Regions from separate parts of the Telluria sp. GW821-FHT07G12 genome, predicted to be linked through region 3. Evidence: predicted binding sites of a transcription regulator. Region 3 holds the regulator's gene; each other region holds the start of a gene.
What was found. Region 3 encodes sigma-54, which starts transcription at its own class of promoters, with help from an activator protein. Its sites were predicted from a motif close to TGGCANGNAANCTGCTTT; they were not measured.
Positions count from the first base shown of each region.

Region 1 (4,087 bases), on a different contig from region 3:
GCTGTAGCCGGCCACCAGCTTGTGCGGGAAGAAGGGCGAGCTGACCACCACCAGTTCCTCGTGGCGGCTGCTCGGCGCTTCGCCGCGGCGCGTCACCAGCGGGCTGCCGTTGAAGCCGTAGTTGTTCAAGGTCGAGGCGTTTGCGGTAATGAAGGACAGGTACTCCTCGGTGGCGCGCGAGAACACGATCGGGCCGTAGATGAAGTACGAGGGATAGCCGCCGTCCAGGTCCGGAATCAAGAGCGGGCGCTTGCCGGCGACCGGCACCTGCACCTGCATCGTCTTGCCGTCGCGGACCACGGTCAGCGGCACCTTGCCGTCCTTTGCCACCTGCTGCACGCGGTACTGGAAGCGCACGCGCAGGTTGGGGCCCAGCTTGACCATGCCCTGGTCGTCGACCGGGTAGTCGCCGATCTTCGTGATCAGATCCCATTCCTTGAGCGGATAGGATGCATCGCTGCTGTTCGGACGGTGCACGACCACACCGCGGACCGACTTGTCGATCTTCAAATACTGGCGCAGCACCGGGTTCTCCAGCGTCTGGGTGTCGTCGAGCAGCTGCGGCTTGCCGTCGTAGCGGCCGTCCGCCACGTCGCGCAGGAACAGTTCGACTTCCTCGTTCGGGATCACGTAGCCGATGTTGTTGGCGCTGGCGATGATGGAGTAGGCCAGGCCGACCATGCGGTCGCCGGCGACGATCGGGCCGCCGCTGTTGCCGGGATTGATCGGGGCGTCGATCTGCACGCGCAGGCCGGAGGCGCCGAAGAAGTAGGGGACGTATTCGACGCGCGAGACGATGCCCTTGGTGATCGACAGCGAGTTGCCGCCCATCGGGTAGCCATAGGCCATGACCGCGTCGCGCACGTCGGGCAGCACGCTGGCGCGCTTCAATGCGGGGTGTTCGTCGAAGAAGGATTCGTCGTCGAGCTTGAGGATGGCGAGGTCGATCCCGCGCGCGATCGCGACCACGGTGGCGCCGACCTTGTCGCCTTCCTCGCTGGCCTGCACCTGCACCTGGCTGGCATAGCCCACCACGTGGGCATTGGTGAGAATGCGCTTGCCCTCGATGACCACGCCGGAGCCGGTGGCTTCCTGCGGCGTCGCCTTGGTCCAGGGCCGGTAGGGGTCGGGGCGGCGCAAGGTCGTGAAGATCTTGACGACCGATTTTTCGATACTGGAGCTGTTCGCGGGCCGGGTGGGCGGCGCCTTGGCGTCGATGTCCTGGGCCTGGGTGGCGAGGCTGGAAGCGGCAAGCAGGGCCGCGGCGGCAAGTCGGATCAATTTCATGCGCCGACTATACACTGAGGGACGGCGCAAAAATTCACAAATTCTCACCGCGGCTTCACATTCGCCGCGGTGAGCATCGATCGCGTATTTACGGCTTCACGAACTTGAGCGTCATGCGGTCGCTCTCGCCGATGGCCTGGTATTTGGCGCGGTCTTCGTCCTTGTTGGTCAGGGTCGGCGGCAGCGCCCACACGCCGTTCTTGTGGTCGGCCTTGTCCTTCGGATTGGCGTTGATCTCGGATTTGCCGGCCAGCTTGAAGCCGGCGCTCTCGGCCATCTTGATCACATAGGACTCATGCACATAGCCGCTCGAGGTCTTTGCATCCTGCGGCATCGCTTCCGGCAGGCGGTGTTCTTCGATCCCCAGCACCCCGCCCGGCTTCAGGCTGGTGTAGGCGGCCTTGAACACGGCCTTCAGCTCTTCGTCGCCGCCGTCGTCGATCCAGTTATGCAGATTGCGGAAGGTGAGCACCATGTCGGCGCTGCCCGGGGCCGCGAAGTTGTAGGTCGATGGCGGCTCGAAGACGCCCTGCACGACCTTGCCGAAGACCGCCGGGGTGGCGTCCAGCTTCTGCTTGAACGCCACCGTGCCGCGCTTGGCCGGATTGAACGCCGGGCCCGCGGCAATCAGCTTGCCGTTATCGCGCAGGTAGGGCGCCAGGATCTCGGTGTACCAGCCGCCACCCGGCGACAGCTCGACCACGGTCATGTTCGGCTTGATGCCGAAGAAGCTCAGGGTTTCGTAGGGATGGCGGAAGCTGTCGCGCGCCGCGTTGGCGCTGCTCCGGTGGCTGCCCGCGATGGCCGCGCGCAGCTGCGCGTCGTCGTTCTTGTCGGCGGCTTGTGCGAGGCCGGCCAGGCCGCTTGCCAGCAGGGCGGCCAGGATGAATCGTTTCATTGTGTCGTCTCCAGGGTCGATGGCATCGGCGCCATGCCGTGCCGCCCGGCGATCATCGGCCACGTCACAATTGTCGTCAAGTAAAGATGTGTATGTATCGCAGGCGTCCGAGCGGACACTCCCCGGACAGGGCGCGGACACTGTCCAGCCGAACACCGGACCGCCCCGTGCGCCGCAAGCAGGGATTCAGGCGCTTGGCATAAAGATTGCCTATTCAAAAACTTTACTTGCTGATATGGTTCAGCAGCCAAGAACGAAGAAGACCAAGCGCAGTACAAACAAGCGGTCCGTCCGCCGGGCCACTGTCCACTTCAGGAGACGTCATGGAACGCCGTACCTTCCTCAACATCAGCGGCCTGGCTTTCGGCTCGATGCTGGTTCCCGTCTTCGGCCGCGCAATCGCCGCCGAAGAACTGCTCAATCCGATGCCCGTTGCGGCCAAGAAGATGCTGGCCGATACCGCGCTGAGCGCCGCCACCAAGGCCGGCGCCAGCTACTGCGACGTGCGCATCGGCCGCTACCTCAACCAGTACGTGATCACCCGCGACCTGAACGTCGAGAACGTGGTGAACACCGAGTCGGCCGGCATCGGCGTGCGCGTGGTCTGCAACGGCGCCTACGGCTTTGCCGCGACCAACGACATGACCCCGGACGGCGTGGCCGGCGCGGCGCGCCAGGCGGTGGCGATCGCCAAGGCCAACGCCAAGCTGCAGTCCGAACCGGTGCAGCTTGCACCAGTCAAGGGCGTGGGCGAGGTGTCGTGGGCGACGCCGGTGACCAAGGACTGGCGCACGGTGCCGATCAAGGAAAAGGCCGAGCTGCTGATCGCCGCCAACAAGGCCGGCATGGAAGGCGGCGCCAACTTCATGCAGTCGATGCTGTTCCAGGTGAACCAGCAGAAGTACTTCGCGTCCACCGACGGCTCGTATATCGACCAGGACATCCAGCGCCTGTGGGCGCCGCTGACCGCCACCGCGGTCGACAAGGCGACCGGCAAATTCCGTTCGCGCCAGGGCCTGTCGGCGCCGGTCGGCATGGGCTACGAATACCTGGACGCGCGCAAGGAAGACAAGATCAAGGCCGCCGGCGGCGTGGCGACGCTGTACACCCGCTCCTACGACATGATCGAGGATGCCCGCGCCGCCGGCCGCGACGCCAAGCGCAAGCTGACCGCCAAGACCGTCGTCCCGGGCAAGTACGACCTGATGCTCTCGCCGGAACACCTGTTCCTGACCATCCACGAATCGGTCGGCCACCCGACGGAACTGGACCGCGTGCTGGGCTACGAGGCGAATTACGCCGGCACCAGCTTCGCCACCCTCGATAAATGGGAGTCGAAGAAATTCAACTACGGTTCGCCGCTGGTGAACATCGTAGCGGACAAGGTCACCGCCGGCTCGCTGGGCAACGTCGGCTTCGACGACGAAGGCGTCAAGACCAAGCGCTGGGACATCATCAAGGACGGCATCCTGGTCAACTATCAGGCCACGCGCGACCAGGCCCACATCATCGGCGAGAAGGAATCGCACGGCTGCTCGTATGCGGACAGCTGGAGCAACGTGCAGTTCCAGCGCATGCCGAACGTCTCGCTCCAGGCGGGCAAGAAGAGATTGAGCCCGGACGAGATGGTCAAGGACATCAAGAAGGGCATCTACATCGTCGGCGACGGCTCGTTCTCGATCGACCAGCAGCGCTACAACTTCCAGTTCGGCGGCCAGCTGTTCTACGAGATCAACAACGGCAAGATCGGCCAGATGCTGGAAGATGTGGCCTATCAGTCGAACACCCAGGAATTCTGGAATGCCTGCAGCGCCATCTGCGATGAGCGCGACTGGCGCATGGGCGGCTCCTTCTTCGACGGCAAGGGCCAGCCTCCGCAGATCTCCATCGTCTCGCACGGTT
Region 1 is NZ_JBWKQA010000011.1:32,593-36,679, reverse strand. It holds gene AC07PE_RS26275 (S1C family serine protease) at 1-1,287, opposite strand, end outside; gene AC07PE_RS26270 (class I SAM-dependent methyltransferase) at 1,376-2,185, opposite strand; gene AC07PE_RS26265 (TldD/PmbA family protein) at 2,509-4,087, shown strand, end outside.
Region 1: AC07PE_RS26265 (TldD/PmbA family protein) is a predicted target of sigma-54. The motif match lies at 2,381-2,398, and genes of this name have one in related genera.

Region 2 (4,087 bases), on a different contig from region 3:
TGATGTCCGGCGCATGGCCGCCGCCCGCGCCTTCCGTGTGGAAGGTGTGGATGGTGCGGTCCTTGAACGCCGCCAGCGTGGACTCCAGGAAGCCGGCCTCGTTCAGGGTGTCCGAATGCAGGGCCACCTGCACGTCCATGCGCTCGGCCACCGCCAGGCAGTTGTCGATCGCGGCCGGGGTGCTGCCCCAGTCCTCGTGCAGTTTCAGGCCCACCGCGCCGGCCTCGATCTGCTCTTCCAGCGGGCGCGGACGGCTGACGTTGCCCTTGCCGAAGAAACCGAGATTCATCGGGAAGGCGTCGGCGGCCGCCAGCATGGCGTGGATGTGCCAGGGGCCGGGCGTGCAAGTGGTCGCCGCGGTGCCGACCGCCGGCCCGGTGCCGCCGCCCAGCATGGTGGTGATGCCGGAGGCCAGCGCTTCCTCGATCTGCTGCGGGCAGATGAAATGGATGTGGGTGTCGACGCCGCCGGCGGTGACGATCATGCCTTCGCCGGCGACGATCTCGGTGGCGCCGCCGATGGCCAGGGTCACACCGGGCTGGATGTCCGGATTGCCGGCCTTGCCGACGCCGGCGACCAGGCCGTCCTTGATGCCGATGTCGCCCTTGACGATGCCCCAGTGGTCGACGATCACGGCGTTCGTGATGACCGTGTCCATGACCTGCGCGTGCGGCAGCTGCGACTGGCCCATGCCGTCGCGGATCACCTTGCCGCCGCCGAATTTGACCTCTTCGCCGTATACGGCAAAGTCGCGTTCGATCTCGATCAGCAGGCCGGTGTCGGCCAGGCGGATGCGGTCTCCCGTGGTCGGGCCGAGCATGTCGGCATAGGCCTGGCGCGAGATGCTCGTCATGCGGACGCCTCCTGCCCGGGCAGCGGACCGTTCACGCGGCCCTGGAAGCCGACCGCCACCCGCGCGCCGGCCAGTTCGACCAGCTCCACGGTGCGCTGCTGGCCCGGCTCGAAGCGTACCGCGGTGCCGGCTGCGATGTTCAGGCGCATGCCGAGCGCCGCCTCGCGTTCGAAGCGCAGGGCCGTATTGACCTCGTAGAAGTGATAGTGCGAGCCGACCTGGATCGGACGGTCGCCGGCGTTCGCCACCGTCAGCACATGCGTGCGGCGGCCGGCATTCAGAACGATCTCGCCCTCTTCCAGAAAGTATTCGCCGGGGATCATGCGGTCTCCATTCAAACGATGGGCTGGTGGACGGTGACCAGCTTGCTGCCGTCCGGGAAGGTGGCTTCGACCTGGATCTCCGGGATCATCTCCGGCACACCTTCCATCACGTCGTCGCGGCCCAGGATGGTGGCGCCCTCGCTCATCAGCGCGGCGACGCTGCGGCCGTCGCGCGCACCTTCCATGATCGCGGCGCTGATGAGCGCCACGGCTTCCGGATAGTTCAGTTTCAGCCCGCGTGCGCGGCGGCGCTCGGCCAGCAGGGCGGCGGTGAAGATCAGCAGCTTGTCTTTTTCGCGGGGCGTCAGGTCCATGGTCGGCTCCTAGGTGTTCCAGATGCGCGGCGGGCGGCCGTCGAGGCCCAGCAGGTGCGGCCGCACCGCCTGCCACACGCGCAGCATGGCGGCGCGCGCGGTTTCGCTGTCGTCGCCCAGGTGGCGCGCCACCAGCACCGATTTCACCTGGCTCAGGGCCAGGCCCGGGACACCGCCGCGCAGCGCGGCCGCGACCGCCGCCGGCAGCGGCTTGCCGACCGCGAGCAAGGTCGCGCACACGCTCTGCCCGTTCAAGCCCAGCGGGCTGTCCAGGCCGGCGGCATCGAGCCGGCCCTGCTCATGCCAGACCAGGCGGCCGGCCTGGCGGATGCGGGTGCGCTGGGCAACCTGCCCGCGCACGAAGCGCTCGCCCATCGCGCGCCGGCCGAAGCACAGGATCTCGCTGCCGATATAGGCGGCGCCCTCGCCCAGCTCGACCTCGTGTTCGAGCTCGACGCCGGCGCCGTCGTAGAAGATGCTTTCCTGGGGCAGCCATTCGAGCGCGGCGCCGTCGGCTATCCGCAGGCGAACGTCCTGGCGCGACAGGCGGTCCTGCGCGCGGTACCACTTGGCGGCGCCGGGCGTGGTGGCGAAGACCCTGCTGCTGCCGCCCAGCCGGACATCGATCTCCAGGCGGTCGCCGCCTACCACGCCGCCGGGCGGGTGCACGAGGATCACGTGGCAGGTGCGCGGCCCTTCCGGATACAGCGCCTTCTGCACGCGCAGCGGTCCGGCATGCGCACGGCTTGCGAGCCGCGTGAACTCACCGTCGCAGGTGAAGCCCAGGTCCAGGCTGGCGCGCCAGGGCGGCGCCGGCGGCGGCTGGAAGACGGGAGTGGAAAGGGAGGAATCGCGCATACCTCCTGTTTAGCAGGATGCGTGCCATGGCAATCAGGGGCGCCTGGCGCCTGCGCGCTGCACCCGAAAGGGAAAGCGCACCAGGGCGGTGCGGCCGGCGGACCTTAAAAGCGCACGCCGGCAGACAGCGCCAGGGTGTCGCGGTCGGAGGTCGGGTTGTAGTCGCCGCCCCAGATGCCGACGTACTGCAGGTCGGCGAAGTAGCGTTTGCGGTATTCGAACTGGCAGCCGGCCGACAGCATGCGCCGGCCCTCGTTGATGGCGAAATCGCCGGACCAGCCCTTCACCTCATGGCCGAAGCCGGCCGTCAGCTTGGTTGCCAGGCCAGGTGCAAACTCGGGCAGGCGCGCGTCGAGGCGCAGGCGGTAGCTCCATGAGTTGGCGGTCTGGTAGCCGCGCTGGCTGCACTGGCGCGCCGCGTCGCCCGTCATTACCGTGCAGACGCCGTTCACCGGACCCGGGCCGAACACGTCGGCGCGGCCATAGCGCCGCACGTTCTGGTCCGGCAGGCCCGGCGTGTGCTTGCCCATCAGTTCCACCAGCCCGGTCAGCGGCACGCCGAAGGCTTCCCAGCGGTGCTGCACGCTCAGCTGAAGCTGGGCCATCGAATACAGGTCGTAACCCGGGAAGATGCCGCCCGGCGGCACCGCGTCGACGCTGGTGCGCAGCATCGCCGGTATGCTCGGGTTCAGGAAAGGCGGCAGCACGTCGGCCGGCGACAGCATGAAAGGGATGCGCTCGCGCCAGGACAGTTCGGCGCCGTAGGTAGTGGCGCCGGCACGGTGGCTGGCGGTGAAGGCCGTCAGGCTTGCGTTGCTCACGTACTCGGTAAAGAAGCGCATGTTCAGGCCGCCCGGGTCGCCCGCGATCAGGGGCGCGCCGACGCGCGTCGAGCGCCGCAGGCTCGGCATGGGCATGCGCCAGCCATAACGCGCATGGTAGACGCCGAATTCGGTATCGCCGTCCGCTTGCCAGAACAGCGCCAGGCCACGGTTCGGTGCGTCCGGCTTCACTGTCGGCAGGCGCTGCATGAACGCCCCCTGGGCCATCCGTGCACGATCGCTCAGGCCCCCTGGAGGACCGGCCATCACGGCATTGCAACCGTCCGCAGCGTAGTCGCTGATCGCCCAATAGGTGCCGCAGGTATCGATCGCGCTGGGCCGGAAAGCCTGCACGAAGCCTTCCAGCGCCCAGCCGGGCGCCAGGCCTGCGCGCGCGAACAGCATCGGGGCCGCTACCCGCGTCTCCTGGGGCAGGCTGCCGGCGCGCCGCGACGCCGGAAAGTCGCGCGGCGCCATGGCTTCCAGCGCCGGTCCGCGCTCGCTCCAGGGCGTCAGCTGGCGGCCGGCGCGCAGCAGCAGGCTGTTGCCGCCGGGCGCCATGCTGCGCTCGAGCCAGGCTTCGCCCAGGGCCACGCCGGAAAAGCGGCCCAGCTTGTCCGTGCCGGCATCGCCCAGAGGCTGTCCAGCGGCGTAGCGGCTGATCGAATTGCCCCAGGGCCGGGCATCATGCCGCAGGCCGTCGTCGTACCAGGCCTTGACGCGGACCACCCCGTTCATCGTGGCGCCTTCGTAGCGCAGGTCGAGGTTGCCGAGCCATGCGCGCGACACCCAGTCATGGCGCGCGTAGTTCAAATTGGCGTCGTCGGCATTCGCGCCCATGCCATAGCCGACCAGGCTGATCGCGGCCGAGTTGGCGGCGGTGAGCAGCAGCGGATCGGGCGCCTCCAGCCGGTTGAC
Region 2 is NZ_JBWKQA010000009.1:94,233-98,319, forward strand. It holds gene ureC (urease subunit alpha) at 1-853, opposite strand, end outside; gene AC07PE_RS25180 (urease subunit beta) at 850-1,176, opposite strand; gene AC07PE_RS25185 (urease subunit gamma) at 1,188-1,490, opposite strand; gene AC07PE_RS25190 (urease accessory protein UreD) at 1,500-2,348, opposite strand; gene AC07PE_RS25195 (DUF1302 domain-containing protein) at 2,453-4,087, opposite strand, start outside.
Region 2: AC07PE_RS25190 (urease accessory protein UreD) is a predicted target of sigma-54. The motif match lies at 2,358-2,375, and genes of this name have one in related genera.

Region 3 (4,087 bases):
TTCCAGCAGAGCACTGCCGCCAGTCGGGTTCGCATGTCCGGCCTGGTGGAAGAAACGGATGTCGCCGCCTGCGCACAGGGCTTTCTCGCTGGTGCTGGTGATGACGACGGCGTCGACGCCAGCGTCCTCGCGCCAGGCCAGCAAGGCCTCCGTCATTGCGCGCACCATTTCCAGCGACAGCGAGTTCAGGGCCTTGGGACGATCCAGGGTAATGATGCCGGTGCCATTGGCCACACGGGTCTGCACGTATTCGCTCATGTTCTTTTATTTATGAATGGGAAAACGGCATTGTAGCGGCCTACCAAACGAAAAGGGCGCCTGATGCGCCCTTCGTCTTGCTTATGCTGCGCCAGCGGAATGATCACGCTGCAGCGGCAGCTTCTCCTCCTTCAATGTCCTCGTTGGCCATGCGTTTTAGTGCTGTGTGACTGTGGTCCTGCAGCATCTGCTTGTACTTCTGAACCTGCCTGTCCAGGCGGTCCATCAGCATGTCGATCGCAGCGTAGAGGTCGTGCGCAGCGCTGGCGACGTGAACGATCTTCCCAGCAACACGCAGGTTGATCTCGGCCTTCTGGCGTTTTTCTTTCTCGGTGAGATTGTCAATGCAGAGGATGACGTGGGAGTCGATCACTTGATCGAAATGGCGGGTGATGCGTTCGAGCTTGTTCTGTACGTATTCACGGATTGCTGGGGTTACATCGAGATGATGTCCGCTGATAGTGAGATTCATACACACTCCTTTGAAGATGCGCTGTCAGGTTATCAGTATCTGGGTGCCCTGCAGCTTATTACAAGGATTTGCGGAGGCTGACGGGCGGGATCTTCAGCGCCTCACGGTATTTCGCGACCGTGCGGCGTGCGATAACCATTCCCTGTTCCCCTAGCATCTCCGCGATCTTGCTGTCGGATAAAGGGTTCTTGGGGTCTTCTGCTCCTGTGAGTTGTACGATGAGAGCGCGTATCGCGGTCGAGGATGCTTCACCACCTGCCTCGGTCGCAACGTGACTCCCGAAAAAGTACTTCAACTCAAACATGCCGTGCGGCGTCAGCATATATTTCTGAGTTGTGACGCGAGAAATTGTGCTCTCGTGTAGACCTAGTGTATCAGCTATCTCACGTAAAACAAGGGGCCGCATGGCAACCGCGCCATGGGAAAAAAAGTTCCGCTGGCGCTCGACGATTGCTTGCGCGACACGCAGGATCGTGTCGAAGCGCTGGCGCATGTTTTTGATCAGCCACTTGGCTTCCTGCAACTGCGCATTCAGCTGCGATTCCGATTTCCCCTGCTTCAGCAAGGCGGCGTAGATGCTGTTCACGCGCAGGCGCGGCATCACTTCCGGATTCAGCTGCACGCTCCAGCCATCCTTCGCGCGGCGCACGATCACGTCCGGCACCACGAAGTCGGAGACGTCGGATGCGAAGGCCGCGCCCGGATGCGGATTGCACTGGCGGATCACGGCCTGGGCTTCGCGCAGGTCTTCGTCGTCGCAGTCGAGGGCCTTCTTGAGCTTGTTGAATTCGCGCTGCGCGAACCAGGTCAGGTAGCGCTCCACGATGACCAGCGCCATGCGCCGCGTCACCATCGCCACGCCGGGCATGCGGCGGATCTGCAAGGCCAGGCATTCGGCGGCGCTGCGTGCGCCCACGCCCGGCGGGTCCATGCTCTGCACCATCGACAGCGCGGTGCGCAGTTCCTCGAATTCGATCTCGAGTTCGGTCGGCATGCGCGCGTGGATGTCGTCCAGCGATTCTTCCAGGTAGCCGTTGTCGTCGAGGGAGTCGACCACGATCTCGACCAGCGCGCAGTCGCGCGGCGAGATGCAGGTCAGGCGCACCTGTTCCATCAGGTGTTCGCGCAGCGAGATGGGGCTGGCTTCCAGCTGCGGGCGGCCGTCCTCTTCCTCGCCGCCGCTGCCCGAGCGGCCCGATTCGCCCCACTCCATCTCGTGCTCGGCGCCGCCGGCCTCGCCGCTGTCGCCGCCTTCCGACTCGCCGCCGCCGCTGCCATTGCCTTCCTCGCCCTGCCCGGATGCGGGAGGCGAATCGGGCGTGGTGGAAGTCGACGCACCGTTGTTGATCGCACCGTCCGCCAACAGGCGCACCGAGCGATCGAGCGGATCGTCGAGGCGCTCGAGCAGCGGATTCTCACCCAGGACCTGTTCGATCTCCTGGTGGAGTTCGAGCGTGGACAGCTGCAGCAGGCGGATCGACTGCTGGAGTTGCGGCGTCAGCGCAAGATGCTGTGAGGTCTTGAGTTGGAGCGTCTGTTTCATGACTACATCCTGAAGTGTTCACCCAGGTAGACGCGGCGGACGGACTCGTTGGCGATGATGTCGTCGGGACGGCCCGAGGCCAGCACGGCGCCCTGGTTGATGATGTAGGCACGGTCGCAGATGCCGAGCGTCTCGCGCACGTTGTGGTCGGTGATCAGGACGCCGATGCCGCGCTCTTTCAGGAAGCGCACGATACGTTGGATCTCGATCACGGCAATTGGATCCACGCCGGCGAAGGGTTCGTCCAGCAGCACGAAGCGCGGATCGGTGGCCAGCGCGCGCGCGATCTCCACGCGACGCCGCTCGCCGCCCGACAGCGACATCGCCGGGTTCTCGCGCAGCTTCTCGATCTGCAGCTCGGCCAGCAGCTCGTCCAGGCGTTCCTGGATGCGCGCCTTGCTCAGCGGCTTGCCGTTCTCGCGCTGCAGTTCCAGCACGGCGCGGATGTTCTCTTCCACCGTCAGCTTGCGGAAGACCGAGGCTTCCTGCGGCAGGTAGGACAGGCCGAGCATGGCGCGGCGGTGGATCGGCAGGCTCGTGATGTCGGTGCCGTTGATGACGATGGCGCCGGCTTCGGCCGGCACCAGGCCCACGATCATGTAGAACGAGGTGGTCTTGCCGGCGCCGTTCGGGCCGAGCAGTCCCACCACCTCGCCGCAGGCGACCTCCAGCGAGACGTCGCGCACCACCAGGCGCTTGCCGTAGCTTTTCTGCAGTCCCTTGGCGACCAGGGTGCTGCCACCGCATGCGATGTCGGCCGTGGCGGCGTTTGCTTGTACATCCATCATTGCTTTCCTGCTTCCGGTTGCGCTGCCGAGGCCGGGCGGCGCGTGTAAAAAGTGACGCTGACGCGATCCTTGCCCGGCTTGTCGCTGCCGCTCACGTCATTCATGTTCAACAGGACTTCTTTGCGGGCGTCGTAGGAAATGAACGGGCCGCTCATCTCTCTGGTCACGGTGCGGCCGTCCAGCTGCCTGATGACGGCGTGCGAGATCAGTTTGACGACATCCGTGCGCTCGTCATATTCCATGCGCTCGCCGTAGCCTTCGGCCCACTCGTCAGCGCCGCCGTCGCGCTTCTGGCGAAACGACGCGGTCTTGCCGTTCGCCCCGAACAGCACCACGGTCCGATAGCCATCCGGCGTTTCCCTGATCTCGGCGCGCTCGGCCTTCAGCAGCATGGTGCCGCGGGTGCCGATCACATTGCCGGTCAGGATCACGGTTTGGGTGGCCTGGTCGATTGTCGCCTTGTCGCCTTCGACATTGAAGGGCTTGAGCGAATCCGCCCGCTCGGCCTGCGCGAGCGGCGCCAGCATCAGCGTGGCGAGGGCGGCGGCGAGGGCGCGCTTCATGTTACTGCTTCCCTGCCGGCGCAGCGGCCGGCGTAGTACGGCGCGGCGCGATAATGATGGTGCTGCGGCCGCCGCCCGCCTTGCTTTCGCCGCTGGCGTCGTTGAACACGTTGGCCTGCTCGGTGCGGTTGTCGTAGGAGATGAAGGGGCCGTTCACCTCGCTCGTCATGCGCTTGCCTTCCAGCTGCTTGACGATGGCGTTGGCGAACAGCTTGACCACCTCGGTACGCTCGTCGTACTCGATGCGCTGGGCCTGGCCTTCGGTCCACAAGTCCGGGCCGCCGTCGCGCTTCTGGCGGAAGCTGGCGGTTTTGCCCGGTGCGGCCGTCAGCGTCAGCAGCATGTAGCCCTCGGGGGTTTCCTTCAGCACGGCCTTGTCCGACTTGATCAGCAGGGTGCCGCGCGTCAGCACCACGTTGCCGGTCAGGATACGCGTCTGGGTGGCTTCGTCGATGTGGCCGCT
Region 3 is NZ_JBWKQA010000008.1:110,666-114,752, reverse strand. It holds gene AC07PE_RS24195 (enoyl-CoA hydratase/isomerase family protein) at 1-258, opposite strand, end outside; gene hpf (ribosome hibernation-promoting factor, HPF/YfiA family) at 362-730, opposite strand; gene AC07PE_RS24185 (RNA polymerase factor sigma-54) at 789-2,273, opposite strand; gene lptB (LPS export ABC transporter ATP-binding protein) at 2,276-3,058, opposite strand; gene lptA (lipopolysaccharide transport periplasmic protein LptA) at 3,058-3,624, opposite strand; gene lptA (lipopolysaccharide transport periplasmic protein LptA) at 3,626-4,087, opposite strand, start outside.